3 regions of the Enterobacter oligotrophicus genome follow, and region 2 is predicted to be linked to each of the others. Evidence: predicted binding sites of a transcription regulator. Region 2 holds the regulator's gene; each other region holds the start of a gene.
What was found. Region 2 encodes LexA, which represses DNA repair genes until DNA is damaged. Its sites were predicted from a motif close to TNCTGTATGTACATACAGNA; they were not measured.
Positions count from the first base shown of each region.

Region 1: rmuC (DNA recombination protein RmuC) is a predicted target of LexA. The motif match lies at 6,177-6,196, and genes of this name have one in related genera.
Region 3: sbmC (DNA gyrase inhibitor SbmC) is a predicted target of LexA. The motif match lies at 9,500-9,519, and genes of this name have one in related genera.

Region 1 covers NZ_AP019007.1:2,239,409-2,250,206, forward strand. Annotated here, with positions in the region: gene tatC (Sec-independent protein translocase subunit TatC) at 1-719, opposite strand, end outside; gene tatB (Sec-independent protein translocase protein TatB) at 722-1,264, opposite strand; gene tatA (Sec-independent protein translocase subunit TatA) at 1,268-1,522, opposite strand; gene ubiB (ubiquinone biosynthesis regulatory protein kinase UbiB) at 1,599-3,239, opposite strand; gene ubiJ (ubiquinone biosynthesis protein UbiJ) at 3,236-3,841, opposite strand; gene ubiE (bifunctional demethylmenaquinone methyltransferase/2-methoxy-6-polyprenyl-1,4-benzoquinol methylase UbiE) at 3,855-4,610, opposite strand; gene rmuC (DNA recombination protein RmuC) at 4,677-6,134, opposite strand; gene udp (uridine phosphorylase) at 6,273-7,034, opposite strand; gene EoCCA6_RS10825 (dienelactone hydrolase family protein) at 7,290-8,096, shown strand; gene metE (5-methyltetrahydropteroyltriglutamate--homocysteine S-methyltransferase) at 8,143-10,404, opposite strand; gene metR (HTH-type transcriptional regulator MetR) at 10,520-10,798, shown strand, end outside.
Region 2 covers NZ_AP019007.1:2,781,562-2,792,359, reverse strand. Annotated here, with positions in the region: gene alr (alanine racemase) at 1-454, opposite strand, end outside; gene dnaB (replicative DNA helicase) at 464-1,876, opposite strand; gene EoCCA6_RS13345 (quinone oxidoreductase) at 1,943-2,926, shown strand; gene pspG (envelope stress response protein PspG) at 3,111-3,353, opposite strand; gene dusA (tRNA dihydrouridine(20/20a) synthase DusA) at 3,490-4,485, opposite strand; gene EoCCA6_RS13330 (conjugal transfer protein TraF) at 4,568-5,827, opposite strand; gene EoCCA6_RS13325 (cupin domain-containing protein) at 6,050-6,538, opposite strand; gene zur (zinc uptake transcriptional repressor Zur) at 6,655-7,167, shown strand; gene EoCCA6_RS13315 (CsbD family protein) at 7,228-7,437, opposite strand; gene dinF (MATE family efflux transporter DinF) at 7,557-8,894, opposite strand; gene lexA (transcriptional repressor LexA) at 8,959-9,567, opposite strand; gene EoCCA6_RS13295 (diacylglycerol kinase) at 9,676-10,044, opposite strand; gene plsB (glycerol-3-phosphate 1-O-acyltransferase PlsB) at 10,199-10,798, shown strand, end outside.
Region 3 covers NZ_AP019007.1:765,970-776,767, reverse strand. Annotated here, with positions in the region: gene hisC (histidinol-phosphate transaminase) at 1-387, opposite strand, end outside; gene hisD (histidinol dehydrogenase) at 384-1,688, opposite strand; gene hisG (ATP phosphoribosyltransferase) at 1,786-2,685, opposite strand; His leader region at 2,731-2,854, opposite strand; gene hisL (his operon leader peptide) at 2,830-2,877, opposite strand; gene EoCCA6_RS03730 (SDR family oxidoreductase) at 3,053-3,877, shown strand; gene EoCCA6_RS03725 (LysR substrate-binding domain-containing protein) at 3,919-4,848, shown strand; gene yoeI (membrane protein YoeI) at 5,068-5,130, shown strand; gene EoCCA6_RS03715 (APC family permease) at 5,120-6,478, shown strand; gene sbcB (exodeoxyribonuclease I) at 6,602-8,038, opposite strand; gene dacD (serine-type D-Ala-D-Ala carboxypeptidase DacD) at 8,237-9,403, shown strand; gene sbmC (DNA gyrase inhibitor SbmC) at 9,535-10,008, shown strand; gene EoCCA6_RS03695 (FUSC family protein) at 10,101-10,798, shown strand, end outside.

The DNA of each region.
Region 1 (10,798 bases), 540 kb from region 2:
CGCTTGCCTACATAGAAGCGCGAGAAGAACACGCCAACTTCAAACAGGCAGTACATCGGTATTGCCAGTAAAGTCTGCGAGAAAACATCCGGTGGCGTCAGCAACATACCAACAACAAACGCGCCCACCAGGATATACGGACGTTTTTTTCGCAGATCTTCTGGCGTGGTTACGCCCACCCAGCAGAGCAGAACAATCGCGACCGGCACTTCAAACGCCACGCCAAAGGCCATAAACAGTGCCATGACGAAACTGAGGTAACTGGCGATGTCCGTCGACACCTGAACGCCTTCCGGCGCGGTATGCGTCAGGAAGCCAAAGGCCAGCGGGAAGACCACGAAATAGGCGAACGCCATACCGATATAGAACAGCAGCGAGCTGGATACCAGCAGCGGGATCACCAGTTTACGTTCATGCTTGTACAGTGCCGGGGCCACAAACGCCCAGACCTGGTACAAAATGACCGGCGCAGACGCAATCAACGAAACCCAAAACGTCAGCTTGATCGGGGTGAAAAACGGCGAGGCAACGTCCGTTGCAATCATCGTTGCACCCAACGGCATCTGCTTAATCAGCGGCGCAGAAACCACCTGGTAGATATCGTTGGCGAAATAAACCAGGCATAAGAAAATTAGGCAAACCGCAATAATGCAGTTTAACAGGCGCTTACGCAGCTCAATAAGGTGCGTAATGAGCGGTTGAGTATCATCTACTGCCATGTTTACGCTTTATCACTCGACGAGGGGGATGATTCGGAAACGGGCGCGGCGGGCTTTACTTCAGCCGCTTTAACAACGGGCTCTTCCGGTTGCACCTGTTTTTTCACTTCGGATTCCTGCGGCGTCTGTTCTGGCGCGGCGGCCTGATGCTCTGCGCTGGAAGGCGTTACCCCTTCGCGCTGCTCTTCGCTGCCCTTCACCACCGGATTATGGATGGTATTCGCTTCATCGCTCGCCTTTTCAGGATCGTTGATGCTGTAAGAACGCTTCATCGATTCCGCCGCTTCGCGCAGTTCGTCCATAGAGGCTTTCAGCTCTGGCGTCAGGTTTTCCATGCTCGCCTTCTCAACCTTTTTCAGGCTGTCCTGAAACTCCTGGAGCTTAAGTTCCTGCGCCAGCTCGTTCTGTACAGTCGTTGCCAGCGAGCGAAGCGCCCGCACCCAACCCGCAACGGTTTTCACCGCAACAGGTAAACGCTGCGGCCCCAGCACAATCAGACCAATCACAAAGACCAGCAGTAACTCACCAAAACCAATGTCGAACACGAATTACACCTGCTCTTTATCGTGGCGTTTAGCGTCTTCCTTTTTGGCTTCATCTTGCTTGTCGGCGATGGGTTTAGCAGTAAAGTCCGCATCCTGACTGGATTTATCCTGCTTATTCTCATCATCGCCCATGGCTTTCTTAAAGCCTTTGATAGATGCGCCAAGATCGGAACCGATAGAACCGAGTTTCTTCGTGCCAAACAGCAGCACAACGATGACGGCAATAATTAACAATTGCCAGATACTGATACCACCCATACATGTTCCCCAGTGACAGATGATTAATTAGTCAGGCCGCATTATACGTATGCGACCCGTCGATAGCGACGCTAATTCAGCGCGTTTTTCTCCAGCCAGCAAGCCAGACCACAGCGCCTGCAGCCATCAGCCAGGCGGGCATCATTTGCCAGTCCGGGCGATTGATCAGCAGCAACGTGCCACTTAACAGCAGTGTAGCCCCAATCCCAAAGAGATAACGTGACTGTCCCTGGCGCACGCGGCTGGATTGAAGCTCGCGAGCGATTTTATCCATGCTGTGCTGAAGGTTCTTGCTCTGACGCAAACTGTCGTAAACCAGTTCAGGAATTTCAGGCATTTTTTCAATCCAGAACGGGCCTTTCTCTTTCAGAGAGCGCACCAGCGCTGGAATACCGACCTGATCCTTAATCCAGGATTCAAGGAAAGGTTTCGCGGTTTTCCACAAGTCTAACTGAGGATAGAGCTGGCGGCCTACGCCCTCAACGTAAAGTAATGTTTTCTGAAGTAAAACTAATTGAGGCTGCACTTCCATGTTGAAGCGACGCGCGGTGTTGAACAGGTTCAGTAAAACGTGGCCGAAGGAGATCTCTGCCAGGGGCTTTTCGAAAATAGGCTCACACACGGTACGGATCGCGAACTCAAACTCTTCGACGTTAGTATCTGGCGGAACCCAGCCTGAATCCACGTGCAGCTCGGCCACCTTTCGGTAGTCGCGGTTAAAGAAGGCGATAAAGTTCTCGGCGAGGTAACGCTTATCTTCTTTGTTCAGCGAACCCACAATCCCGCAATCAATACCGATATACTTCGGATTCTCAGGGTGCTCATAGCTGACAAAAATGTTTCCCGGATGCATATCGGCATGGAAAAAACTGTCGCGGAACACCTGGGTAAAGAAGACCTGCACGCCACGCTCGGCCAACAGCTTCATGTTAGTCCCCTGTTTTTCCAGGGCAACCACATCCGATACCGGAATACCGTAGATACGTTCCATCACCATCATGTTCTGGCTGCAATAGTCAGAGTAAACCTCAGGAACATACAACATCGGGCTGTCTTCGAAATTACGGCGCAACTGGATGGCGTTCGCTGACTCACGCAGCAGGTTTAACTCATCAATCAGCGTTTTTTCATATTCTCGCACCACTTCCAGTGGGCGTAGACGACGTCCGTCAGGGAGCAGACGCGGCACCCAGCGAGCCAGACGATAAATCAGCTTCATGTCAGCTTTAATGATCGGCAGGATATCCGGGCGAATAACCTTAATCACCACATCTTTGCCGTTTTCCTTCAGCCGCGCCGTATGCACCTGAGCAATAGACGCAGACGCCAGGGGTTGGATGTCGAAATCGTCAAACCAGGTTTCAACAGGAATATTTCCCATTGCCTCTTCGATCTGTTTCTTCGCTCTTTCGCCGTCAAACGGCGCGACGCGATCCTGTAGCAAGGCCAGTTGATCGGCAATTTGCGGCGGGAAGAGATCCCGGCGGGTAGAGAGCATCTGCCCAAACTTGATCCATACCGGGCCAAGCTCTTGTAACGCCAGACGCAGGCGTTCCCCCAGCGGCTGACCTTTATGGCGATTGGGCATCCAGAACAACATCCGCCGCCAGATTCGAAGTGGCAGCGTGATACGCATTTTGGGGATAAGCTCGTCGAGCCCGTAACTCAAAAAGGTGTGGACGATAAAGTAGAGGCGCCGAATTTCACCAGGCGTCATTTGCCCTCCAGTTTTTCCAGCCGTTTGGTTAACGCATCAACCGCACGTTCAACCGCTGCGGTCTCTTCCGCAAACCATGCCACTTCCAGTGGTCCGGGTGCCATACGCCACTCTTCGGTGAGCACTTCTGCCGCATAGCGCTGCTGTCGCTGCAGGCTTTTGCGCAGGAAAGCCGTACCACCATGAATGGCTTTGCTCATCCCTTCTGCAGCAATATCGCCTATATACGGTGCCAGCAGTTCTGCCGGGTCGAACTCGGCTAAATCGCTCAGTGCAACGAAATTCTGCACGACCTGGATGTCGCCCTCAACTTCAAGCTCGCCGCTGCGGATCAGCGCCGTCAGTCGCTGACGATCTCGTAGTTTGGGCAGCACGCTCAAATGCGTAATAACCGAGCAGTCAGCCTCGCCTTCCCACTCACCCAGAACGTCAAGCTGGCGTTCGCTGAAAACCAGCACAAGCGGCGTCGAGAACTCTTTTAAAACAATACGCAAAACCTTTCCGTTTAACCGCTGACGTGCGGTTTTCAGCGCCGGTGCGCGATACAAAAAGGCGTTCAGTGCATTCTCAATGCCTGCGGTGACTAAGGGTTTAAAGGGCACAGGAGACCTCCACTCAGAACTTATAACCGCGATGAAGCGCAACGACACCTGCCGTCATATTGAAGTATTCAACATTCTCAAATTCCGCATCCTGCATCATGGCTTTCAGGGTGTCCTGATCCGGGTGCATACGAATGGATTCGGCCAGGTAGCGATAGCTCTCGGCGTCGTTTGCCACCAGCTCACCAATACGCGGAAGAACGTGGAACGAATAGGCGTCGTAGGCTTTGCTCAGCGGATCGATAATCGGCTTAGAGAATTCGAGCACCAGCAGGCGTCCACCCGGCTTGAGCACGCGGTACATGGAGCGCAGCGCTTTGTCTTTATCGGTCACATTACGCAGCCCGAACGAGATAGTGATGCAGTCAAAGGTGTTATCCGGGAACGGCAGCGCTTCCGCGTTTGCCTGCACATATTCCACATTACCCACCACGCCGATGTTACGCAGTTTCTCGCGTCCCATTTTCAGCATGGAATCGTTGATATCTGCCAGCACCACGCGGCCGGTTTCACCCACCAGACGGGAGAATTTCGCCGTCAGGTCGCCGGTGCCACCTGCCAGATCCAGCACCGTTTGTCCGCGACGCACGCCGCTACAGTCAATGGTGAAGCGCTTCCACAAGCGATGAATGCCGAACGACATCAAGTCATTCATCACATCGTACTTCGCCGCCACGGAATGAAATACGTGGGCCACCATGTCAGCCTTCTGCGCTTTGGCGACAGTCTGAAAGCCAAAGTGCGTCGTGTCTTGTGAATCGTCAACCATCTCAGAGCCTGCTAATCAGTCAAATGTTCGTGAAGTGTAACAGATTGGGCGCGTTTGCCCTACGTTTCAACCACCGCGAAAGAAACGCGTCGGCTGCTCTTCTGGCGATAAATCCGCCGCTAAATCGTTGTCTTTGTTGTCTGTCTTTTGCTCACCCTCTCCTGCGCGAAGGCGAAACTCCTCGTCCTGAGCCGTTGCCTGTTCGACCAATTCCGGATTAATCTCGCGTTTCACTTCCACGCCCAGGCTACGAAATGCCTCGGCTTGCGCCAGCAGGTTGCCGCGCCCGGAGGAGAGTTTTTTCATCGCCTGACGATAGTTATCCTGCGCGCGATCCAGGCTTTGCCCAACCGAGGACATATCGTCCACGAAGAGACGCATTTTGTCGTACAACTTGCTGGCCCGGTCAGCAATCTGCTGTGCGTTACGGCTCTGGTGCTCATAGCGCCACAGGTTGGCAATGGTACGTAACGCCACCAGCAGCGTGGTAGGGCTGACCAGCATAATGTTATTTTTTAACGCTTCGGTGATCAGTTCGGGCTGTCTGTCGAGCGCCAACAGGAATGCAGGCTCTACCGGGATAAACATCAGGACATAGTCGAGCGAGCGGAGACCTGGAAGCTGTTGATAATCCTTCCGGCCCAGCAGACGAATGTGATTACGCACGGAGGCAATATGCTCCTGCAACGCCGACTCACGGGTGTAATCGTCTTCGGCATTAAAATAGCGCTCGTAGGCCACCAGCGTCATTTTGGCATCAATCACCACGTCTTTACCCTGCGGCAGACGCACAATCACATCCGGCTGCATCCGCGAACGGGCATCGTTTTCGATGCTGACCTGCGTTTCATATTCGTACCCTTCACGCAGACCAGAGGCTTCCAGCACGCGCGTCAGGACGACTTCACCCCAGTTTCCCTGGGTTTTGTTGTCTCCTTTCAGTGCACGGGTCAGGTTGACCGCCTCCTGTGCCATCTGCGCGTTCAACTGCTGGAGATTGCGAATTTCATGTGCCAGGGTGTGGCGCTCACGCGCCTCCTGACCAAAGCTGTCCTGCACCTGACGACGAAAACCGTCCAGCTGTTCGCGCAGCGGTGTCAGCAGGCTGTTAAGACTCTGACGGTTTTGCTCGTCGACGCGGCGGTTGCTGTGCTCAAAAATGCGATTGGCGAGGTTCTCAAACTGCTCGCTGAGGCGCTGCTCGCTGTTGATCATCTGGCGGATTTTGTCTTCCGCATGCAACTGGGTGGATTCGAGACGGGTGGTCACTTCGCGCAGATCGGCCTCCAGCGAGGTGTTGATGTCACGCAGGTTGCGCAGTTCATTGTTAAGCAGTTCGCACTCATCACGCCAGTGATCGCTCAGAGCAAGCTGCTGTTTTGCCGCACTTAACCCGGCAACTATCTCCTCGCGCTCTGCCAGTTGATCGGCCTTCTGCTGCGCATGCTGATAACCTGAAATCAGCCACCCTATCGCCACGCCCACCAGCGCAATCACCGCATAAATCAGGATTGAGAGATCCACAATGCCCCCTGCATCAACGTATTACCGCACAAAATAGAATTGTGCTGTATAAACGTCCAGTTTGAAAGGGTTTTCCTGCGAGGCGCTACGCAAAAAATAAAGGCCGAACGCGCCGGCCTTTTATCTTGAAAGGGAGGACTAGATAAGACGGCGAGCCGCTTCCACCACGATTTTCACCGCATGACTTTCGGTCTGCTTCATGGTTTCAGCGTTCGGGATCTCCTGCTGGGTACGGTTGACGATAACGCCCGCCACCATACCGGCACGCAGACCCTGGCTTGCGCACATGGTCAGCAGGGTTGCAGATTCCATTTCGTAGTTCATTACGCCCATGGACTGCCACTCTTCCATAGAGCCTTTGAAGCGGCTCACCACGCGGCCAGAGAAGGTATCGTAGCGCTCCTGGCCAGGGTAGAAGGTATCAGAGGATGCAGTGACGCCCACGTGGGTGGTTGCGCCCACAGATTTCGCGGCTTCAACCAGCGCAGTGGTACATTCGAAATCCGCCACTGCCGGGAATTCCATTGGTGCAAAGTGCAGGCTGGCACCGTCCAGACGCACGGACGCGGTCGTCACCAGCACGTCGCCCACATTAATGTGCGGCTGAATCGCACCGGTAGTACCGATTCGCAGGAAAGTACGAATGCCCAATTGTGCCAGTTCTTCCACGGCGATAGAGGTAGACGGGCCGCCGATACCGGTAGAGCACACGATCACCGCTTTGCCATCCAGCTCTGCACGCCAGGTGGTGAATTCACGATGGGCAGCCAGCTTGACCGGCTTATCCATCAGCGCGGCGATCTTTTCCACACGCTCCGGATCGCCAGGGACGATAGCCAGCGTAGCCCCTTGTAAATCGTTTTTAGTGAGGCCGAGATGAAAAACATCAGACTTGGACATAGGTGACTCCTCTGTGGGTCGGTTAGTCAGAAGAAGTAAAACGGTACTTTACAGAAGCAAAGGGCTTAATTTCGTGATGAAACTCACCATGAATGAAAATGATTGCAGTTAATTTCCACAAAATAGTGATTTACATCACATTAACAAGTTATATCGTGGGATGCTGCACAAAAGATAGACTGTATAAGGCACTGTGGGTTGTTAACCTGGTGACTATATTTACCTTTGCGCTAACTCATTGGTACGGAGAATGCCATGACTGAAAAAACCGGTTTTGCACCTGCTGCGGCTCCGCATGCTTCCACCATCGTCTCAACGCCTGAAGAAGCCATTACTGCAGGTGAGACGTCTATTCCCTCGCAGGGGGAGAATATGCCTGCTTACCACGCGCGGCCAAAATCGGCAGGCGGTCCGCTGCCGATCGTGATTGTGGTTCAGGAGATTTTTGGCGTTCACGAACATATTCGCGACCTCTGCCGTCGTCTGGCGCTGGAAGGTTACCTGGCCGTTGCGCCTGAGCTTTATTTCCGTCAGGGCGATCCGAACGATTACAGCGATATCCCGACGCTGTTCAGCAACCTGGTCAGCAAAGTGCCGGACGCACAGGTGCTGGCCGACCTGGACCACGTTGCCAGCTGGGCGGCACGCAACGGCGGCGACCCGCACCGTCTTATGGTCACGGGCTTCTGCTGGGGTGGACGCATAAGCTGGCTGTATGCTGCGCACAATCCGCAGCTCAAAGCCGCCGTCGCCTGGTACGGCAAGCTGGTGGGGGAAAAGACGTTGAACTCACCGAAGCAACCTGTTGATATCGCGACGGATTTGAATGCTCCGGTGCTGGGACTTTATGGCGGCCAGGACACTGGCATCCCGCTTGATACGGTCGAGACGATGCGCCAGGCGCTGCGCGCGGCAAACGCGAAGGCGGAGATCGTGGTGTACCCGGATGCCGGACACGCGTTTAATGCCGACTATCGTCCGAGCTACCACGCAGAATCTGCCAAAGATGGCTGGCAGCGGATGCTGGCGTGGTTCAGCCAGTACGGTGGCAAGAAAGCGTAAAAATAAAAGCCCGGTGGCGGCTACGCCTTACCGGGCCTGCATTTCATCAAGCCTGACGCAGATTCTGCGCCGCCTTCACCATATTCGCCAGCGCCGCGCGCGTCTCCGGCCAGCCACGGGTTTTCAGGCCACAGTCCGGGTTCACCCACAGGCGTTCCGCCGGAATGCGCTGGGCGGCTTTTTTCAGCAGCGCCTCAATCCATTCGACGCTCGGGACATTCGGGGAGTGAATGTCATACACGCCCGGCCCGATTTCGTTCGGGTAGTCGAACTCTTCGAACGACTCCAGTAGCTCCATGTCCGAACGTGAGGTTTCGATGGTGATCACATCCGCATCCAGCGCGGCAATGGAATCCATGATGTCGTTAAATTCGCAGTAGCACATGTGGGTGTGGATCTGCGTGTCGTCCTTTGCGACCGCCGCGTTGATACGGAACGCTTCCACGCCCCACTTCAGGTACGCATCCCAGTCGCTGCGGCGCAGCGGAAGCCCTTCGCGCAGTGCCGGTTCGTCAATCTGGATGATGCCAATGCCTGCTGCTTCCAGATCCGCCACTTCATCACGCAGCGCCAGCGCAATCTGTTTGGCGATGGTTTCACGGGTCACGTCTTCACGCGGGAACGACCAGCAGAGAATCGTCACCGGGCCGGTCAGCATGCCTTTTACCGGCTTGTCGGTCAGAGACTGGGCATACTTCGCCCACTCCACGGTGATCGCTTCCGGGCGGCTGACGTCGCCAATCACTACCGGCGGTTTTACGCAGCGGGAGCCGTAGCTCTGCACCCAACCGTTCTGGGTAAAGACGAAGCCGTCCAGATGTTCGCCAAAGTATTCCACCATGTCGTTACGCTCGGCTTCACCGTGCACCAGCACGTCCAGACCTAAGCGCTCCTGCTCGATAATCGCCTGCTTGATATGTTCGGCAATGCCGGTGCGGTAGTTGGCTGCATCCAGATTGCCTTTTTTGAAGTCCAGACGCAGGCCGCGGATCTCGGTCGTTTGCGGGAAGGAGCCGATGGTGGTGGTCGGCCACGCTGGCAGGTTGAAGCGGGCGCGCTGGGCTTCAGCGCGTACCTCATAGGGGCTTTGACGCTGGCTGTCCTGGGCGGTGATGGCCGCCAGACGTTTTTCGACCGCAGGATTGTGTACGCGAGCCGAGTGACGACGCGCCTGGATCGGTGCGCTCCATCCGGTAATCGCCGCCGTGTCGCCGCTGTTCAGCGCGTCGCGCAGCAGCGCCAGCTCTTCACATTTTTGCAGAGCGAAGGCGAACCAGCTTTTCACTTCCGCATCCAGACGGGTTTCAACGCTCAGATCGATCGGGCTGTGCAGCAAGGAGCAGGACGAGGCCACCCAGAGTTCACGTTTGCCGACGATGTCTTTAATCTGCGCGTATTTCTCTGTCAGATCGGCGCGCCAGACGTTACGGCCGTTGACCAGCCCCGCTGAGAGCAGCCACTCCTCCGGCAGTCGCTTATGCAGTTCAGCGACATTGTCTTTGCCGTGAACCAGATCAACGTGCAGCCCCTGAACCGGCAGCGTGGTGATGGTGCTGAGGTTCGGTGTTACGCCTTCGAAATAGGTGGTCAGCAGCAGCTTCACCTGACCGGTGAGCGCGTCATACGCCGGTTTGAAGGCATCAAGCCACGCCTGCGGCAGCTCCAGTACCAGCGCAGGCTCATCGATTTGCACCCACTGAATGCCACGTTTGCCCAGCTCGATCAGCACCTGTTTGTAGACCGGCAGAATATCGTTCAGCAGGCTGAGACGGTCAAACTGCTCGCCTTTCACTTTACCCAGCCACAGATAGGTTACTGGCCCGAGCAGCACGGGTTTCACCTGGTGGCCCAGCGCCAGCGCTTCGTCCACTTCATCCAGCAGCTGGGTCCAGGTCAGTTTGAACTCCTGACCTTTCACGAACTCCGGCACCATATAGTGATAGTTGGTGTTAAACCACTTGGTCATTTCCGCTGCTGCCGCTGGCTCACCCGTTGGCGCACGGCCACGGCCAATGCGGAACAGGGTATCGATATCCACCGATCCATCTTTGTTCTGATGACGAGCCGGCACGTTGCCAAGCAGCAGGCTGGTGGTCAGAACATGGTCGTACCAGGCGAAATCGCCCACTGGCAGCAGGTCAATGCCCGCCTGTTTTTGCTGATCCCAGTGACGGGCGCGCAGCTCGCGTCCCACCGCCAGCAGTTCTTCACGGGTGGCGTTACCCGCCCAGTAGCTTTCTTGCGCTTTTTTCAGCTCACGACGCAAGCCAACGCGAGGGAAACCGAGGGTGTGATTGCGAATTGTCATGGTATGCCCCTTGAGAAATTTGTTATTTAGACGTCCAGATGTTTACACATCTATAATTGGCAGGTACTGTATATTCCTCAAGCGCAAAATGTTCATGGCGAAGTGAAGGACTTTCATGATCGAGATAAAACACCTGAAAACGCTCCAGGCGTTGCGGAACTGCGGTTCGCTCGCAGCGGCTGCGGCCACGCTGCACCAGACCCAGTCTGCCCTTTCTCACCAGTTCAGCGATCTGGAACAACGCCTCGGCTTTCGTCTTTTTGTCCGTAAAAGTCAGCCTCTGCGGTTTACGCCTCAGGGTGAGATCCTGCTGCAGCTGGCGAACCAGGTGTTGCCGCAGATTGCCAGCGCCCTGCAGTCCTGCAACGAGCCGCAGCAAACTAAACTGCGTATC
Region 2 (10,798 bases):
GGCGAACATTTTTGCACTGACACAAACGCTGATAAAACGCCTCAGCATGCTCCGGGCGCACGCCCAGACGGTGCATTCCCGTGTCGAGCTTCATCCACACGGTGACAGGCTCGCTCAAATCAGCCGTTTCCAGCGCGGCAAGCTGTTCTTCGTTATGGACTGCCGTGTGCAGATGCTGGTCTGCAATCGTCGGCAAATCGGTCGCTTCAAAAAAGCCTTCCAGCAGCAGTATGGGTTGGGTAATACCGCCTGCACGCAGGCGGAGAGCTTCTTCGAGACGGGCAACACCAAAGGCGTCGGCATCGGGGAGCGTTCGCGCGGTCTCAAGAAGACCGTGTCCGTAAGCGTTCGCTTTCACGACTGCAACGAGCTTGCTGGCGGGTGCCAGTTCACGCAGGCGTTGCAGGTTGTGTCGCAGAGCGCGGCGGTTAATAACAACAGTTGCCGCTTGCATGTAAATTCCTTATTCGTCGTCGTACTGCGGTCCCGCATAGTTATCAAAGCGCGACCATTGGCCGTTAAAGGTCAGACGTACCGTACCGATTGGGCCGTTACGTTGCTTACCGATAATGATTTCGGCGATCCCTTTCAGGTCGCTGTTCTCGTGATAAACCTCATCACGGTAGATGAACATGATTAAGTCGGCATCCTGCTCAATGGAGCCAGATTCACGCAGGTCGGAGTTGACCGGGCGTTTGTCGGCACGTTGTTCCAGGGAGCGGTTAAGCTGCGACAGCGCCACCACCGGCACGTGCAGCTCTTTGGCTAACGCCTTGAGCGAGCGGGAAATCTCGGCGATCTCCAGCGTACGGTTGTCGGAGAGTGACGGCACGCGCATCAGCTGAAGGTAGTCGATCATGATAAGCCCGATACCGCCGTGTTCACGGGCGATACGGCGCGCGCGGGAACGCACTTCCGTTGGCGTCAGGCCGGAGGAGTCATCAATGTAGATATTACGTTTTTCCAGCAGAATGCCCATGGTGCCGGAGATCCGCGCCCAGTCCTCATCATCAAGCTGGCCGGTACGAATGCGGGTCTGATCCACGCGTGAAAGCGACGCCAGAGAACGCATCATGATCTGTTCTGAGGGCATCTCAAGACTGAAGATGAGTACCGGTTTATCCTGCAACATCGCCGCATTTTCGACGAGGTTCATTGCAAACGTGGTTTTACCCATCGACGGACGCGCCGCGACGATAATCAAATCCGACGGCTGCAGACCGGCGGTTTTCTTATTCAGATCGTCATAGCCGGTATTCACGCCGGTGACGCCATCGTGCGGCTGCTGGAAAAGTTGTTCGATACGCGCGACAGTGGCATCAAGCACGTCGGCGATATTTTTCGGGCCTTCGTCTTTATTCGCACGACTTTCGGCGATTTTAAAGACACGCGACTCGGCGAGATCGAGCAAGTCTTCGCTGGTGCGGCCCTGCGGATCAAAACCGGCTTCGGCGATTTCGTTCGCCACCGAGATCATCTCGCGGACGACAGCACGTTCACGGACAATATCCGCATAAGCGCTGATGTTCGCTGCACTTGGCGTGTTTTTCGAGAGTTCTGCCAGATAGGCAAACCCGCCGACGCTGTCCAGTTGCCCCAGACGCTCCAGCGATTCCGCGAGCGTAATCAGGTCAATCGGGCTGCCCGACTCCTGCAGACGCGCCATTTCGGTAAAGATATGGCGGTGCGGGCGGGTATAAAAATCTTCCGCGACGACGCGCTCAGCGACGTCATCCCAGCGTTCATTATCCAGCATTAAACCGCCCAACACCGACTGTTCCGCTTCAATCGAGTGCGGCGGGACTTTTAACCCGGCGACCTGGAAATCACGCTCGCGAGGCTCAGTCTGTTTGTTGAAGGGTTTGTTTCCTGCCATAGTGAATGGAGTTACCGAGATAAAGAGTGGGTCGAAAGATTACCATATTTTTCTTACGGAGGGAGCATGGCAACGCGCATTGAATTCCAGAAACATGGCGGACCAGACGTGCTGAAAGCGGTGGAGTTTACCCCTGCCGCGCCTGGCGAGAAGGAAATCCAGGTTGAAAACAAAGCCATCGGCATTAACTACATCGACACCTACATTCGCGGCGGTCTCTATCCGCCTCCGTCGCTGCCGAGTGGGTTGGGAACGGAGGCTGCAGGCGTGGTCATTAAGGTGGGTAGCGCCGTTAAGCATATTAAAGAAGGCGATCGCGTGGTATATGCGCAATCGGCGCTGGGAGCCTACAGTTCCGTTCATAACGTCCCGGCGGACAAAGCGGCAATTTTGCCCAATGCCATTTCGTTTGAACAAGCCGCCGCCTCATTCCTGAAAGGGTTGACGGTCTATTACCTGCTGCGCAAAACCTATGAAATTAAACCCGATGAGCAGTTCCTGTTTCATGCTGCTGCGGGTGGCGTGGGGCTGATCGCCTGCCAGTGGGCGAAAGCGTTGGGTGCAAAACTGATTGGTACCGTCGGCAGTGCGCAAAAAGCGCAGCGCGCGCTGGATGCGGGCGCATGGCAGGTGATTAACTATCGGGAAGAGAGCATCGTTGAGCGGCTGAAAGAGATCACTGGCGGCAAAAAAGTGCGCGTGGTGTATGACTCGGTGGGGAAAGATACCTGGGAAGCCTCGCTGGACTGCCTGCAACGTCGCGGGCTGATGGTGAGCTTCGGTAACGCGTCAGGCGCGGTGACCGGAGTGAATCTGGGTATTCTGAACCAGAAAGGTTCGCTGTATGTCACACGCCCTTCGCTGCAAGGTTACATCACTAACCGCGAGGAGCTGATCGAGGCCAGCAACGAGCTGTTTTCACTGATCGCCAGCGGTGTCATTAAAGTGGATGTTGCGGATGCGCAAAAATACGCGCTGACCGATGCACAACGTGCGCATGAGGTATTAGAGAGCCGGGCAACACAGGGCTCAAGCCTGTTAATTCCCTGAGTCCTGAAAAGAAATTGGGCTTCCCGTGGGAAGCCCTTTCTTTTTTTAGTTCGGCTGTATGTAGGGTACAGCTCGATGAATTCTTTAGCGGCAGCCATAGTGACAGATTCGATAAGTAAATCCTATTCCGTTCTAAGCAATGCTGCCGGAAAAGTTGCAGGTATGTGACGAACCCCTCAATACCTTAGTAACGGAAGCGGTTATTGCGCTGATAACTGGGGACTTTTGGCGTTTTTATCGCCCGTATCGCCCACACAGTGGCAATGGCCAGCAGCAGCCACGGCAACAGTTTGATCGTCAGAGCAAATAACCCACCGATAAACATCACTACCGTCGCCACAACGATCGCGGCCAAAATGCCGAGCAGCGAAACGCCCGTGACCATCAGCATGACAAAAAAGCCAATCACAAAAAGTAGTTCCAGCATGGTGCTCTCCCACGAGTTCCCGAATGATGCATCGATCATTACAAAAAGCATGCCAAAACTAAGCTCTTGTTATAAAAGAAAAACGCCCCGCAAGATTTTGCAGGGCGTGGTGAATTTGACGATCTTTTAGCGAAATTTAACGCTTATCGGCGACCAGGCGCAGCGCGTGCTCCAGCACCTCGATATCCGCGCCGGCTTTATGCGCATTCTCGCTCAGGTAGCGACGCCACTGACGCGCTCCAGGAATACCCTGGAACAGGCCGAGCATATGGCGAGTGATATGTCCAAGATACGTGCCGTTGCTCAGCTCGCGCTCAATGTAGGGATACATAGCACGCACTACCGCAACTGGATCGGTGTCTGCACCTTCAACGCCGTAAATTTCACGATCGACCGTCGCCAGAATGCCAGGGTTCTGGTACGCCTCGCGCCCGACCATCACGCCATCCATGTGTGCCAGATGGGTTTTGGCCTCGTCCAGCGACTTAATGCCGCCGTTAATCGACATTGTCAGGTGCGGGAAATCACGCTTCAGTTGATACACGCGCGGGTAATCCAGCGGCGGGATTTCACGGTTCTCTTTCGGGCTGAGGCCAGAAAGCCAGGCTTTACGCGCATGGATGATAAACATCTCGCACTCGCCCTTTCCGGCCACAGTGTTGATGAAATCGCACAGGAATTCGTAGCTGTCCTGGTCGTCAATACCGATACGGGTTTTGACCGTCACCGGAATGGAAACCACGTCACGCATGGCCTTGATACAGTCCGCCACCAGTTGGGCGTTCCCCATCAGACACGCGCCAAACATACCGTTTTGTACACGGTCGGAAGGACAGCCGACGTTCAGGTTGATCTCGTCGTAGCCGCGTTCTTCCGCCAGCTTCGCGCACTGCGCCAGCGCAGCCGGATCGCTGCCCCCCAGTTGCAGGGCAACCGGATGTTCTTCTTCGCTATAGGCCAGATAGTCGCCCTTACCGTGAATAATTGCACCCGTGGTCACCATTTCGGTGTACAGCAGCGTATGGCGGGAGAGCTGGCGCAGGAAGTAGCGGCAGTGTCTGTCCGTCCAGTCGAGCATCGGCGCAATGGAGAAACGGTGTGCGGGGAAAGTGGTCTGCAATTCTGACGACATGGCGAAGTTTTAAGCATCTGGTGGAAAAGGGGCGCTACTATAGCACAAAGAAAAGCCGGAGGCGCATCGCCTCCGGTGCATGTTAGAACGTCATACTCAGCTGCGCACCCGCGCCCCAGGTTTCATCCTCGCCGTACAGACCCATCAGGTCAACATGCACGGTGTTAAACGGCGCAAAACCGACACCGCCGGTAAAGACATTACTGTCGTTCCCTTTCATATCCGCACGGAAACCGGCACGGACGGCCAGCCAGCTCAGCGGTGTGACCTCGGCACCTACGCCTGCGTACTGCGAGGTATCTTCACTCTTAAAGCCTTTGGTTTCGGTCAGATCGCTATCTGCGGTGAGCGTCACCAGATCGTTATGCCAGGCGGCACCGGCCGTCACCAGCGGACGGATCTGGTACGTGTCTTTATAACTCACTACCTCACCCGTGCGACCGTTGCGGATGCGAACATCTTTGGTATCGATATCGCGAGACATCAGGTTTTGTCCGCTCACGCCTACCGTCCAGTTTTCACCGAAATCGGCAGCAATACCCGCATCAACGTTAAAGCCGGTGTCGTCCGTACGGTAGCGGCTGTCGTTCCACTTGTTACTGTCGTAATCGTAAATCGAGGTCGTGTAATTATAGACCCAGGTTTTTTGCAATTTTGGCGTGACGCCCACTGAAACCGGGATGCCACCGAGATCGAACTGACGGGCAACCGCAATACCGTAGTCGGAGACAATCGCCGCCCGGCCAGACGCCGTTGAGTTGAGGTTTTTGGTAATTTGATCGGTGCCGTTAACTGCGGCATCCAGCGCGACACCAGCCGCCACCGCATCGCTATTTTGAATGCCGCGCAGATAATCAATATCCTGCTGGTCGATAGAGGAGCTGACGCGTCCGTGGGCATAACCTTTTGCCATAAAAGCGACAGAAAGCACATCGTTAGGAATACTCACGGCAATGCCTGCACCTGCCGTGGCGCGTGCGGTTTTGCCTTTGAGATAATCCAGCTCATCAGCAAGATCTTTCGCCGCGCCCTGGAACTGGTTAATTGAACCTAACGGGTTAGTAATGATTTCAGCGGGCGTAAGGTTATCAATCACATCCTGATAGTGATTGATTTTATCGTTGATATTATCGATCTCGTCCTGAAGATTGTCTTTATCCGTGATCTGCGCGCCAACAGAAGGCAGAATTACCGTCACATCATCGTCAGGCTTCGCTTTAGCCAGCAAGGCCGGGTTGATTAACGCCCCGCTGCCATAGCTGCCTGCCGCCACGCCCGTCCCCCCCATCGCGTCACTGCGTGACTCTGTCCAGGTATTGGCTGCCCCCGCCTGATTTGCCATAAATAAGGAGACAGCGATGCTAACCACCGAAAATTTAAAATGTTTTTTCACAGTATGCTCGTCTTATAGTCTGTTATGAAATAACCCCTGTCTGTTATCACTCAAACAGGCGCGAACTATTGCTGTGAATAAGTACAAAAAGACCCGCTATTTCCTTAAGTTAAATTCCTTATATGGCCTGTTGTAATTTGTGACGGCCCTCAATATTTATAGAAGAGGAAATTATTTTCGCCCAGGTTTTCCATCGTGCGGGCCAAAAAACTGCGGGGGATGGTCAACCCAGCGATCCTCACGCGTCGCGGCATATACCGGGTTCAGCGGGTAGTAAATGCGGTTGTGCTTTTTATTAGCCTCCCCGACAACCAGTAAACGCACCTCTTCATCGGTGTTATTGATAAAGGTGTGGCACACACCCGTCCCGGCGGGGAAACCCACGCTGTCGCCGGGTTCCAGCTTCCATAAATAGCCGTTAATCCAGGCCTCGGGATACCCTTCCAGCACGTAGACAAACTCCTCTTCGTCACTTTCTGCATGAGGATAAGAGGTGCGTCGCCCCGGCGGAAGGCGTTCATGATGAATGCCAATGCGACCCAGGCCCAGCTTGCGGGCCAGCGGAGCACCAATGGAAAAAAGCTCATCACTGTCGGGATAGGTTGAATCATCCGCGCCTTCCACATCGCGCCAGTGCCGAATACAGTCAGGTCTTTTCATGGTCTTATTTCCCGAATTGCAATGCGACAGGTATAGCACAGCCTGGCGGATCTCGGTGTTTTTAGCAGAACATGATAAAGTAAGGGTTTGCCGCCCTATTACATCCGAGGTGCTAAATGGATAAGTCCACAAACGAGCTGTTAGCGCAAGCTGAAAAGCTGTGTGCGCAACGCAATGTGCGCCTGACCCCGCAGCGCCTTGAAGTGTTGCGTCTGATGAGCCTTCAGCAAGGGGCGATTAGCGCCTACGATTTGCTCGACCTTCTGCGCGAAAGCGAACCGCAGGCCAAGCCGCCGACCGTTTACCGCGCGCTGGACTTCCTGCTGGAGCAGGGTTTTGTGCATAAGGTGGAATCCACCAACAGCTATGTGCTGTGCCATCTGTTCGATCAGCCAACCCATACTTCGGCCATGTTCATCTGCGATCGCTGTGGCGTGGTGAAGGAAGAAGGTGCGGAGGGCGTTGAAGATATTATGCACTCACTGGCCGCCAGAATGGGCTTTGCCCTGCGTCATAACGTGATTGAAGCGCACGGGTTGTGCTCTGCATGCGTGGAAGTGGAATCCTGCAGTCATCAGGACGCATGTCAGCACGATCACTCTATTATCGTGAAGAAAAAACCGCGCTAACAGCAAAAGAAAAGGCGGCTTATGGCCGCCCTCAGGGAGTCGTTGCGGGTAGTTCGCCGGTTACCAGCGGTAGTCGTTACGGGTTTCCCAGTCTTTGACTTCGTTTTCCGCCTGATCTTTTTCGTAACCGTAGCGTTCCTGAATTTTCCCGACAAGCTGATCGCGCTTACCTTCGATAACGGTCATGTCGTCATCCGTCAGCTTACCCCACTGTTCTTTCGCTTTACCTTTGAATTGCTTCCAGTTGCCGCCGATTTCGTCTTTATTCATAATCGTGTCCTCGTGTTAAGCGTCTATGAGTATCGTCCGCTACGTTCTTTTCTGCTGGACGTGATTATTATTGTAGTTAAGGATTCGGCTGTTGTTTTTATATTCGGAATCTTTAACCGTTACGATATATCGTGGCGGGAGGGAAGCCAGGTGTTATTTTGCCAGTGGCGGTGCCAGATAACTGCCAGCGAAAGTCCCCGCAGTGAGAGAAAGACCGCGAGCGCCAGCCATAAACCATGGTTGCCCAGATACGGAACCGTGAGCAGCGTCAGCCCAAAACCTGCCGCGGCAACCGCCATGCTGTTGCGCATCTCTGTTCCCCGCGTCGCACCAATGAACATGCCATCCAGCAAATAACACCAGACACCGACAACCGGTAAGATCACCTGCCAGATGATGTAGTGGCCCGCCAGTTCTCGCAGCGTCGGTAACGTGGTGAGTAAGGCAACAATATGCCCGCCAAAGCAGGCATACAGCAGGGCAAATGCCAGTGCGACCATGCCCGCCTGACGGCAGGCCGCGCGCCAGACTTCGCGAAGTTGGCCGCTTTCACGAGCGCCATAGGCCTGCCCGGAGTGCGCCTCAACGGCATAGGCAAAACCATCCAGCGCGTAAGCGGTAAAGGTTAACAATGTCATCAGCACGGCATTCACCGCGACAATTTCTGGCCCAAGACGTGCTCCAAAAACGGTCAACGCACCAAAACAGAGTTGTAGCAGGAGCGAGCGAAGCATGATGTCGCGGTTGAGCGCCAGCAGCTTGCGAATGTTGCCACGCCACGCGGTTTTCAGCATGGCGAGGGAGATACCACGCATGGCCAGCACGCGCCAGACCATCCACAGCCCGATGAGCAAGGTGCCGTATTCGGCTATCGCCGTCGCCAGCGCGGCTCCCCGCACGTTCATATGCAGACCCATCACCAGCCACAGGTCGAGTACGATGTTCAGAAGGTTTCCCACCACCAGCAGGATGACCGGCGCGCGGGCATACTGAACCCCCAGCAACCAGCCGAGCAAAACCAGGTTCGCCAGTGAAGCGGGCGCGCTAAGCCAGCGAATTTCCAGGAAGCGCCGCGCCTGTTCAAGCACCGCCTCGCTGCCACCCACAATATGGAGCGCCAGATCAATCAGCGGGGTTCGCAACAAAACGATCAATGCGCCAGCGCCGAGCGCCAGAATGAGCGGCTGAACCAGTGCACGCGCCAGCCGTAACGGATCTTTCGCACCATACGCCTGTGCCGTCAGGCCCGTGGTACTCATACGCAAAAAGAGCAGGAGCATGAAGAGGAAGCTGGTCGCCGTCGCGCCAATCGCCACGCCGCCGAGGTATACCGGGGAGTCCAGATGCCCAATCACCGCCGTATCCACCAGCCCCAGCAGAGGAACGGTGATATTGGAAAAAATCATCGGCAGCGCAAGACGCCACAATGCTTTATCTGAAGCCGTCAGCAGTGACATGAAAAAATACCGGGACAGAAAAATGAATCAGGCTGCGGAGGTGCCGCAGCCTGTCAGGAAGAGATTACAGCCACTCACCGTTGCGGATAACGCCAACAGCAAGACCTTCAATGGAGAAACTCTGCTCGCGGAGATCCACCACAATCGGGGAAAACTCGTTGTTTTCCGGCAGCAACTGCACGGTATTACCCTGTTTTTTCAGGCGCTTAACCGTGACTTCGTCATCAATACGCGCAACCACAACCTGGCCGTTGCGCACATCCTGGGTTTTGTGAACCGCCAGCAGATCGCCATCAAGAATACCGATATCTTTCATCGACATCCCACTGACGCGCAGCAGGAAATCGGCGCTCGGCTTGAACATACCAGGATCAACCTGATAGTGGCCTTCGATATGCTGCTGTGCCAGCAAAGGTTCACCCGCAGCAACACGGCCCACCAGTGGGATGCCCGTCTCTTCTTCCACCAGCAGACGAATGCCGCGCGACGCGCCAGAGACAATCTCAATCACGCCTTTACGCGCCAGCGCTTTAAGGTGTTCTTCGGCAGCGTTTGGAGAACGGAAGCCCAGACGCTGCGCGATTTCCGCACGCGTGGGTGGCATACCCGTCTGGCCGATATGATCCCGAATGAGATCAAACACCTCTTGCTGCCTGGTCGTTAACGCTTTCATTCCGCCCCCTGGGTGTATATACAGTTATGCTGTGAGTATATACAGTCAAAGGCGATTTTGGAACCAAAAACTGCACAAAAAACCAGGGACTTAATTATTTCTCGAGGCTCATCGGAAATGTGACCAAAGCAGCGTGACCCAAGTAATAGCCGCCGTGATAATCGCCAGCAGCACAGCAGCAGATCCCATGTCTTTCGCGCGGCCAGAAAGCTCATGGAAATCAGAACCAATACGGTCAACAACAGCCTCAATAGCGCTATTGAGAATTTCCACTATCATCACCAGAAGCACAGAGCCAATGAGAAGAACGCGGGTTATAGCATCAACATCAAGGAAACAGGCGATAACAACCGCGACGATAGCGGCGACCCCTTCCTGGCGAAAAGCGGCTTCATTGACCCACGCGGCACGGAAACCTTTCCATGAATAGCCGGCAGCTTTGATGATTCGGGTTAACCCGGTGGTATTATTGGCCATTAAAAGAACCTTTTATTGGAAATAGCGTCAGTAACTATAGCGACAGCACGTTTTGCTGCCGCCTGAAGTATGACGGGTAACAACAGAAATTTTGCGCGCTTTCTGTTATCCTTGCGCCGCAATTGCATTATTAACCAGAGGCTTTACATCGTTTATGTCCGGCTGGCCACGAATTTACTACAAATTACTTAATTTACCATTAAGCGTCCTGGTAAAAAGTAAGTCTATCCCAGCAGAACCCGCGCTGGAATTAGGGCTCGATACATCACGCCCTATTATGTACGTTTTGCCTTATAACTCGAAGGCTGACTTGCTGACGCTTCGCGCCCAGTGTCTGGCGCATGATTTACCTGATCCGCTTGAACCGCTGGAAGTTGACGGTACTCTGCTGCCACGCTACGTGTTTATTCACGGCGGGCCGCGCGTGTTTACCTATTACACGCCGAAAGAAGAGTCCATCAAGCTGTTCCACGACTACCTCGATCTGCACCGCAGCAATCCCGATCTGGATGTGCAGATGGTGCCGGTCTCCGTGATGTTCGGTCGCCGTCCGGGTCGCGAAAAAGGCGAAGAGAATCCACCGCTGCGCATGCTTAACGGCATCCAGAAGTTTTTCGCTGTCTCCTGGCTGGGGCGCGACAGCTTCGTGCGTTTCTCCCCTTCCGTCTCGCTGCGCCGCATGGCGGACGAGCACGGCACCGACAAGATCATCGCGCAGAAACTGGCGCGCGTGGCGCGTATGCACTTTGCCCGC
Region 3 (10,798 bases), 2.0 Mb from region 2:
GTCGTCCAGCGCCTGCACGTTACGACACGCCACGCCGAAGGTTTCGGCGCTAACGCTGTACATCCCGTAAGTGGGCTGGCAGTACATCACCGCATCTTTGCCAGGCTCGCAGAAGGCGCGGATCAGCAGTTCAATGCCTTCATCCGCGCCACGGCTAACTAACACCTGCTCAGGCTTTACACCCGCGTATTGCGCGTAGTTTTCAATAACCGCTTTTGGCTGACACTCCGGGTAGCGGTTCAGCGTTTGCTGCGATAACTCAAAGGCGACCGCCGTCGGGAATTCGTTGGCGTTCAGCCAGACATCACCGTTACCGCCCAGGCGGCGGGCAGACTGATAGGGCGTCAGTCGACGGACATTCTCACGCGCTAATTCTTCAATGTTCATGCTTGCTCCTTCAGGGCTGCCACGCGCAGCGTCACGGCGTTTTTGTGGGCGGTCAGGCGCTCGGCAGCGGCCAGGGTTTCAATGGTGGAAGCCAGTGATGCAAACCCTTCACGAGAAAGCTCCTGCACGGTCATACGCTTCTGGAAATCCGCCAGCCCGAGGCTTGAGCAGGTTGAGGTGTAGCCATACGTCGGCAGGACGTGGTTGGTGCCGGAGGCGTAATCACCCGCCGATTCCGGTGACCAGTCACCGAGGAAAACCGAGCCTGCGCTGGTGATGCTGTCGACCAGATCGCGCGCGCTGCGGGTCTGAATGATCAGGTGCTCCGGGCCGTACTGGTTGGAGATGGCAATGCACTGGTCGAGATCGCGGGCCACAATCAGGCGGCTGGAAGAGAGAGCCTGACGTGCCGTTTCAGCACGCGGCAGATCGGCCAACTGACGCTCAACGGCTTCACCTACGCGTTTCGCCATGTCCGCATCCGGCGTCAGCAAAATGACCTGTGAGTCCGGGCCATGTTCCGCCTGAGATAACAAGTCAGATGCCACGAAGTCCGGTGTGGCACCGCTGTCGGCAATTACCAGCACTTCAGACGGTCCGGCAGGCATATCGATGGCCGCACCATCCAGACGCTGGCTGACCTGACGCTTGGCCTCGGTTACATACGCATTGCCTGGCCCGAAAATTTTGTCTACTTTCGGAATGGATTCGGTGCCAAACGCCAGGGCAGAGATGGCCTGCGCACCGCCCACTTTGTATACCGCCTGTACGCCACAGAGCTTAGCGGCATACAGAATTTCATCGGCAATCGGCGGTGGGGAGCAAAGCACCACTTTCTGGCACCCGGCGATACGCGCTGGTGTCGCCAGCATTAATACGGTGGAAAACAGCGGAGCTGAGCCGCCGGGGATATAAAGCCCCACGGACGCGACCGGACGGGTTACCTGCTGGCAGCGAACGCCTGGCAAGGTTTCCACATCAACGGTCTGCAATTTCTGCGCGGTGTGGAAGGTATCGATATTTTTCACCGCCACGGCCATCGCCTGTTTGATGTCATCTCCCAGACGATTGCTGGCATCAATGATTTCCTGTTCGGTAACCTGTAATGCGCCGACGTCCGTCTTATCAAATTTTGCACTGTATTCACGCAGCGCATCGTCGCCACGGGCTTTGACGTTATTGAGGATCTCAGCCACGGTACGGGTGATGCTTTCAGATGCGGAAATCGCCGGGCGCATCAGTAATTCACTTTGCTGCTCTTCAATACAGCTATTCCAGTCGATGATGGTATTAAAGCTCATAATCGTCTTCCTTTTTTGCCGGATGGCTGGTTGTTTATCCGGCCTGCGGGTCTTGTAGGCCCGGTAAGCGAAGCGCCACCGGACAGCATACGTGGAATTACTCCATCATCTTCTCAATCGGCAGCACCAGAATGGAGCTTGCCCCCAGCGCCTTCAGTTTTTCCATGGTTTCCCAGAACAGGGTTTCGCTGCTCACCATGTGCATCGCCACGCGCTGCTGATCGCCCGCCAGCGGCAGAATGGTTGGACGCTCAGCACCTGGCAGCAGGGCAATCACTTCATCCAGACGTTCGGTTGGCGCATGCATCATGATGTATTTGGATTCACGTGCCTGAATTACCCCCTGAATACGGGTCAGCAGCTTGTCGATGAGTTGCTGTTTTGCATCGGCCATTTCGCCGTCGCGCTGGATCAGGCAGGCTTTGGAGCGATAGATGACTTCCACTTCGCGCAAACCGTTTGCTTCAAGAGTCGCACCGGTAGAGACGAGGTCACAGATGGCATCGGCCAGACCCGCGCGTGGAGCCACTTCAACGGAGCCGTTCAGCAGGCAGGATTTAAACTGTACGCCTTTTTGATCCAGGTAGCGCTTCAACAGGTGCGGGTAAGAGGTGGCAATGCGCTTGCCGTTCAGCGCTGCCGGGCCGTCCCAGGCTTCATCAGCCGGCGTTGCCAGCGACAAGCGGCAACCGCCAAAGTCCAGACGACGCAGGGTAAAATAGCGAGGATCTTCGCCCTGGGCGCGGCGGGTCAGAAGCTCTTCCTCCAGTACGTTTTCGCCGATGATCCCCAGATCCACCACGCCGTCCATCACCAGGCCCGGAATGTCGTCATCACGTACGCGCAGAATGTCGATGGGCATATTTTCAGCAAGGGCAATCAGGCGCTGGGTATGCAGGTTGATTTTAATCCCGCAGCGGGCCAGCAGTTCGCGTGAATCGTCACTTAAACGGCCTGATTTCTGAATAGCTATGCGTAAACGTGAGTTATCTAACATTCTTTATTCCTCGTTAACCTGTTTTAACCTGTCTGAATGCGGTCCAAAAAAAAGCCCCCGGAAGATGATCTTCCGGGGGCTTTCTCATGCGTTCATGCACCACTGGAAGATCCAAACGTCTTCCAGCACACATCGCCTGAAAGACTAGTCAGGATGATGGTGATGATGGTGTTTAAATTGAACGCGTGTCATATAAATTCTCGATGAATGCTTATTCATTTGATGTCTTTTAACCTAAACCACTTGCACCGCAGAAAGCAAGGGCTTTTTTTAATCATTAATTCATTTCATATTGATTCTATGAATTGAGTGTTCGCCAGTGCTGGCGTAGCCTTAATAAAAACGTGTGTAAGCCTGGAGAATTCGCATGAAAAAGGTCGCGATTGTCGGTTTAGGGTGGTTAGGAATGCCGCTGGCGATGTCATTAGCCGCGAAAGGCTGGCAGGTGACCGGGAGTAAAACCACGGCGGACGGGGTGGAAGCCGCGCGGATGTGCGGTATTGACGGTATTCAGTTGCGTCTTGAGCCAGAGCTTGTCTGCGATGCCGACGAGCTGGACGAATTAATGAACGTTGACGCGCTGATCATCACCTTACCGGCGCGGCGCAGCGGGCCGGGTGAGTCGTTCTATCTGCAGGCCGTGCAGGAGATTGTCGATAGCGCGCTGGCGCACCATATTCCGCGCATTATTTTTACCAGCTCAACATCGGTCTATGGTGATGTTGAGGGAACGGTGAAGGAAAATAGTGAACGGCACCCGATCACCGCAAGCGGCCGGGTGCTGAAAGAGCTGGAGGACTGGCTGCATAATCTGCCGGGAACCCAGGTAGATATTTTGCGTCTGGCAGGGCTGGTAGGGCCGGGGCGTCATCCCGGCCGTTTCTTTGCCGGTAAATCGGCTCCGGACGGACAACATGGCGTCAATCTTGTGCATCTTGAAGACGTTATCGGCGCAATTGAGCTGCTATTACAGGCTCCGAAAGGAGGGCACATCTATAATATATGTGCGCCTTCTCATCCGGCGCGTAGTACCTTTTACCCTCTGATGGCGCGCCAGCTTGGGCTGGCTCCGCCGGTATTTGGTGACGCGCAGGGTGAAAGCAAAGGCAAAATCATTGATGGTAATCGTATTTGCCATGAACTGGGATTTGAGTATCAGTATCCCGATCCGCTGGTCATGCCCATGGAATAGTGTCATAGCGGAGGACGATTGCGCACCGTAAGGGGGCGAACATGAAACCGCTGCTGGATGTTCTTGTTATTCTTGATGCGCTGGAAAAAGAGGGGAGCTTTGCTGCGGCGTCGGCGAAGCTCTATAAAACGCCCTCGGCGCTGAGTTATACCGTTCATAAACTGGAAAGCGATCTTAATATCCAAATCCTCGATCGCTCCGGGCATCGCGCACGTTTTACCCGTACCGGGCAGATGTTGCTGGAAAAAGGGCGCGACGTTCTTCACACCGTTCGCGAGCTTGAAAAGCAGGCCGTGAAACTCCATCAGGGCTGGGAAAATGAGCTGGTAATTGGCGTCGATGATACGTTTCCCTTCTCGCTGTTGACCCCGCTTATTGAGGCTTTCTATCAGCGCCATAGCGTGACGCGGCTGATTTTTATTAATGGTGTGCTGGGTGGTTCATGGGATGCCTTAACGCAGGGACGGGCAGATATTATCGTGGGGGCATTGCGGGAGCCGCCCCCATTGAGTGAATTTGGTTTTGCCCGTTTGGGCGTGCTTGAGCAGATCTTTGCTGTCGCCCCACATCATCCTTTAGCAAACGAGCCGGAACCGCTTAATCGCCGGGTTATTAAGGGATTTCGCGCTATCGTCGTGGGTGACAGTTCTCGCCCGGAATGCGCCATCTCCTCGCAACTGCTGGATGAACAGGAAGCTATCACCGTTTTCGATTTCAAAACTAAGCTGGAGCTGCAAATAAGCGGGCTGGGCTGCGGTTATCTTCCCCGTTATTTAGCGCAACGGTTTATTGAAAGCGGAGCGCTGGTTGAGAAACAGGTTATGGCGCAAAGCAGTAATGAATCGGTATGGGTGGGCTGGAATGAACAAACCGCTGGCCTCGCCAGCGCCTGGTGGCGGGATGAGATTTTAGCAAATAGTGCTATCGCTGCCGTTTACACACAGGCTGATATTGGTAAATCAAACGGTTAGTGAAAATAATTTATTGATGAGTTTCTCAATCTATTGCCTTTTGTATCCAAAGTGGGGCAAAATGCCGCCGCTGCAAACAAATGAATAATCGACGATATAAAAGGCGTCGGTTATTTTTTTTTGCATGTACGAAACGAAACTAAAAACCAAGAGGCCGGGCTTCGTACCGGATAGATATTTACTAAAATCCGACAGTTGTTGTCGCTGAGGAATAAAGAAATGGGGCAATTTTTCGCTTACGTGGCGGTTATCACCGTAAAGGAGAATAACTATGTCGCATAACGCAACTCCAAACACCTCTCGCGTGGAATTACGTAAAACGCTTACGTTGATTCCGGTTGTTATGATGGGCCTGGCCTATATGCAACCAATGACGCTGTTCGATACATTCGGTATCGTATCAGGCCTTACTGACGGTCACGTTGCGACGGCATATGCCTTTGCGCTGGTCGCCATTCTCTTTACGGCGCTGAGCTACGGTAAACTGGTTCGCCGTTTCCCGTCTGCAGGCTCTGCCTACACCTATGCTCAGAAATCCATTAGCCCGGCGGTTGGCTTTATGGTGGGCTGGTCATCTCTGCTGGACTACCTGTTCATGCCGATGATCAACATTCTGCTGGCAAAAATTTACTTCGAAGCGCTGGTGCCTTCCGTGCCGTCGTGGATCTTCGTTGTGGCGCTGGTGGCCTTTATGACCATCTCTAACCTGCGCAGCATCAAGACCGTGGCTAACTTCAACACCCTGATTGTTATTCTGCAGATGGGTATCGTTGCGGTTATCGTGGGTCTGATCATTTATGGCGTATCCCACGGTGAAGGCGCTGGCACGCTGACCAGCACCCGTCCGTTCTGGTCTGAGGGTGCACACGTGGTGCCGATGATCACCGGGGCAACCATTCTGTGCTTCTCGTTCCTGGGCTTCGACGGTATCTCTTCTCTGTCTGAAGAGACCAAAGACGCGGAGCGCGTGATCCCGAAAGCGATTTTCCTGACGGCGTTGATTGGCGGCCTGATCTTCATCGGTGCGTCTTATTTCCTGCAGCTGTATTTCCCGGACATCTCCCGCTTCAAAGATCCGGACGCGTCACAGCCTGAAATCATGCTGTACGTGGCAGGTAAAACCTTCCAGTGGGGCGTGCTGATCTTCTCAAGCGTAACCGTTCTGGCCTCTGGTATGGCGGCGCATGCCGGCGTTTCTCGCCTGATGTACGTGATGGGCCGCGACGGTGTGTTCCCGACCCGTTTCTTCGGTTACGTTCATCCGAAATGGCGTACTCCGGCATGGAACGTACTGCTGGTTGGCGCAATTGCACTGCTGGCGATTAAATTCGACCTGGTAACCGCAACCGCGCTGATTAACTTTGGTGCGCTGGTGGCGTTCACCTTCGTTAACCTCTCCGTGATCTCTCAGTTCTGGATCCGTGAGAAGCGCAACAAAACGCTGAAAGACCACTTTAACTACCTGGTTCTGCCGGTGTGTGGTGCGCTTACCGTTGGTGCGCTGTGGATTAACCTGGAAGAAAGCTCTATGGTTCTGGGGCTGATTTGGGGCGCTATCGGTCTGATTTACCTGGCCTGCGTTACCAAAAGTTTCCGCAACCCAGTGCCTCAGTACGAAGACGTTGCGTAATATTATGTCGGGCGGCGGCTACGCCTTACCCGGCCTACAAACCCGCAGGCACGCGTAAAAGCGCAGCGCCACCGGGCAAAAAAAAGCCGGAGACATCGCCTCCGGCTTTTTTGTACCCATCATTCAAACAATCTCTTGCGCGTACTGGAACAGCGCTTTCAGCAGTGCCTGCTTCTCTGCATCCCCTTCATACTGGCTATAAAGCATCTCCAGCTCTTGGGCATAAGCGTGCAGGAATTCCGGCGTAAAGACGTTACGGCGATGCTGCAGCCAACGTTCCTGCTCCACTTCATCCAGCGTGCCGGGATAGTTTCGCGCACGATAATTAAACATCAGTTTCTCGATGCGCTTGTCAGCAAAGGTAATATCCAGCGCCGGTAAATTGCGCGGGTCGGTTTGCAAAACAATCTTCATGGCGGCACGGTCAGCATCGCTAAAGAAGCCGTTATAGAGCTGCGCATCGACATTTTCAGACGGTACAAACGGCTCCGCTTCAGCAAAGATCGCCACGACTTTTTCACGCACCTGAGGGTTGTCACGCAGGATTTTGAGGTTATCCAGGCAATGCTGGCGGTTTATGCCCAGTCTGTCGGCATCCTCCGGACGCAGCGTATTGGCTTGCGCCAGCACCGGGCATTTATTGATATGAACCAGTTTTACCGGTACTGCAGGCAGGTCACCCAGTTCATTTTTCGGCGTATAGAGCCGCTCACGCAGGGTATCGCTGTCAAGTTCCAGCAGCGGTGAGATATCACCGGCCAAATCCACCATGATGACGGCATTCCGGTTGTCAGGATGCCAGGCCAGAGGAGCGACCCAGCTTGTATTTCCCCGCCATGCGCCGAACATGCCGGAAATATGCACCAGCGGTTTCATTTGCGGGACATCAATCAGGGTGATGAGTTTATGTTTGCTGCGGTGGCTCAGCAGATAGTCGAACAGACGCGGTTGCGCGCGTTTCACCAGTTTCGCCATTGCGATGGTGGCGTAGACGTCGGCCATTGCGTCGTGGGCATTACTGTGCTCAATGCCATTAGCGCGTGTCAGGTGTTCCAGCCGGAAACTCGTTAACCCTTCGTCATTTTCCGGCCAGGTGATCCCCTCCGGGCGCAGGGCATAGCACGCGCGCATGATGTCGAGTAAATCCCAGCGCGAATTGCGGTTCTGCCAGCTCCAGGCATAGGGATCGTAGAAGTTGCGGTAGAAGATATTGCGCGTCACTTCATCATCAAAGCGGATGTTGTTGTAGCCCACCACGCAGGTATCAGGCACGGTAAACAGGTCGTGGATACGGCGGGCGAACTCGGCCTCGTTTACGCCTTTGTCACGCGCTTCCTGAGGCGTAATACCCGTGACCAACACCGCGCCTGGCTGTGGCAGGTAGTCATCGGCGGGCTTGCAGTAAAAGACTTCTGGCTCGCCAATAATATTGAAATCATCGTCAGTGCGAATGGCGGCAAACTGCGCAGGGCGATCCAACGCCGGATGGGTGCCAAAGGTTTCGTAATCGTGGAATAAAAAAGTGGGGCGCGCGGCAGAGTCAGACACCAGTAATACCATCCTGTTAAAAAATGACATTGCTATGGTAAACGATCGTGATGCACAGACCGAATAAAAAGCGCCTTTATCAATGAAATTTGCGAGCTGACTTCAGGGGAAAACATGCCTCCTGTCACATTTTTTTGCAATTAAGGCAGGTAAGGACATCAGAACTCCCGTAAAAAGGTCAACGATTTTTAATGACCTGAGGATATACCGTTGAAACGCCGTCTGTTTATTGCTGTTTCTTTACTCGCTTCGAGTATTTCATCTGCGCTGGCTGCCGAACCGCTGGATTTTTCACCGCAGCCTCCGGCCATCCAGGCTGGCTCCTGGGTACTGATGGATTACACCACGGGTCAAATCTTAACGGCGGGCAACGAACATCAACAGCGCAACCCGGCAAGCCTGACCAAGCTGATGACTGGCTACGTCGTCGATCGCGCTATTGATAGCTATCGCATTAGTCCTGATGACATTGTTACCGTAGGCCGCGATGCATGGGCAAAAGGTAATCCGGTATTTGACGGTTCATCGTTGATGTTCCTGAAAGAGGGCGATCGCGTCTCCGTGCGTGACCTGAGCCGTGGCCTGATTGTTGATTCCGGCAACGACGCCTGCGTGGCGCTGGCTGACCATGTGGCCGGAGGGCAGCCACAATTCGTGAACATGATGAACGACTATGTGCAAAAACTGCACCTGCGCGACACTCATTTTGAAACCGTGCATGGCCTGGATGCACCGGGGCAACACAGTTCTGCCTATGACCTGGCGGTACTTTCACGCGCGATCATTCACGGTGAGCCTGAGTTCTACCATATGTACAGCGAAAAAAGCCTTACATGGAACGGCATCACCCAGCAAAACCGCAACGGCCTGCTATGGGATAAAACCATGAACGTTGACGGGTTAAAAACAGGCCATACCTCAGGTGCCGGTTTTAACCTTATCGCCTCAGCGGTAGACGGCCAGCGTCGTTTGATTGCCGTGGTTATGGGCGCGGATAGCCCGAAAGGCCGGGAAGAGCAGGCTCGCAAACTACTGCACTGGGGGCAACAGAATTTCGATACCGTGCAAATTCTGCATAATGGCAAAAAAGTGGGCACCGAGCGCATCTGGTACGGCGATAAAGAGCAGGTGAAATTAGGCACCGATCAGGATTTCTGGCTGGCCTTACCGAAGGCGGAAGTGCCCAATATCAAAGCAAAATACGTCCTGGATAAAAAAGAGCTGGACGCACCGATTGCCGCGCATCAGCGCGTCGGGGAGATCCAGCTATTTGACCGCGACAAAGTCGTTGCGCACTGGCCGCTGGTGACGCTGGAAAGCGTTGATAAAGGTGGATTTTTCTCACGGATGGGTGATTACCTGCATCATAAACTCTGACGCTGCAGATGAGCCGCGACGAGCAGACTGGCAGGGTTGCGAGTCTGCTCGCATAATAAACATTCCTTGTTTGCTGAACAGCGAAAATCTGCTTTATAGTGTATAAATACACAGTAATAAACGGAGGCAGCATGGACTACAGCATCAGACAGCAACAGAAACGTAAGATCGCGGGTTTTCACCTTGTCGGACCGTGGGAAAACACGGTCAAACAAGGCTTCGAACAGCTGGTCATGTGGGTTGATGGTCGTCATATTCAACCTCTGGAGTGGGTTGCGGTTTATTACGATAATCCCGATGAGGTTCCGGCAGAAAAATTACGCTGTGATACAGCCGTCACGGTGCCTGATGATTTTGTCATCCCTGAAAACAGTGAAGGGGTGATGCTCACTGAAATCGCTGCGGGGGATTATGCCGTGGCAACGGCGCGTGTCGAAAACCACGACTTTGCCACACCCTGGTATCAGTTTTTTAATTCCCTTCTTGAAGACACACACTATCAAATCGCGCCAAAGCCCTGTTTTGAACGCTACCTGAACGACGGTAATGCGGATGGCTACTGGGATATCGAAATGTTTGTGCCGGTTGAGCACAAAGCGGGTTAGGCCTGGAAATAACAGGGTTTTTCAACCGGGTGTGATCCACCCGGCTGAAAACACAGTACAATTGTGGTTTGCCGTGTAGCTGGAGAGCGGGTGTGCGTCCCGACAAATCATTAACGCCTTTTGAAATCCGGTTGTATAAACATTACCGCGTGGTACATGGATGCCGTATCGCGCTGGCGTTTATTCTGACTTTTGTTCTGGTCCGTTTGCTGGATGTCCCTGAAGGAACATGGCCGCTGATCACGCTGGTGGTCATCATGGGGCCCATCTCATTTTGGGGAAATGTTGTCCCGCGTGCTTTTGAGCGTATAGGCGGCACTGTCCTCGGTTCAGTGCTGGGGCTTATCGCCCTGAAACTCGAACTGATCTCATTCCCGGTCATGCTGTTGTGGTGCGCAGCGGCGATGTTCCTCTGCGGCTGGTTGGCGTTGGGCAAAAAACCGTATCAGGCCTTACTGATTGGTATCACGCTTTCTGTTGTTGTTGGTGCTCCGGCAGGAGACATGACGACCGCGCTATGGCGAAGCGGGGATGTTATCCTCGGCTCGCTGCTGGCAATGCTGTTTACCGGCATCTGGCCCCAGCGCGCGTTCCTGCACTGGCGTATTCAGATGGCAAACTATGTCACAGCGTTTAATCGGGTCTACCAGGCGGGGTTTTCGCCAAACCTGGTCGAACGGCCGCGGCTGGAAAAACATCTGCAAAAAATCCTCAGTGATGTGGTTAAGATGCGCGGTCTAATCACGCCGGCCAGCAAAGAGACCCACATCCAGAAAGCCATTTTCGAAGC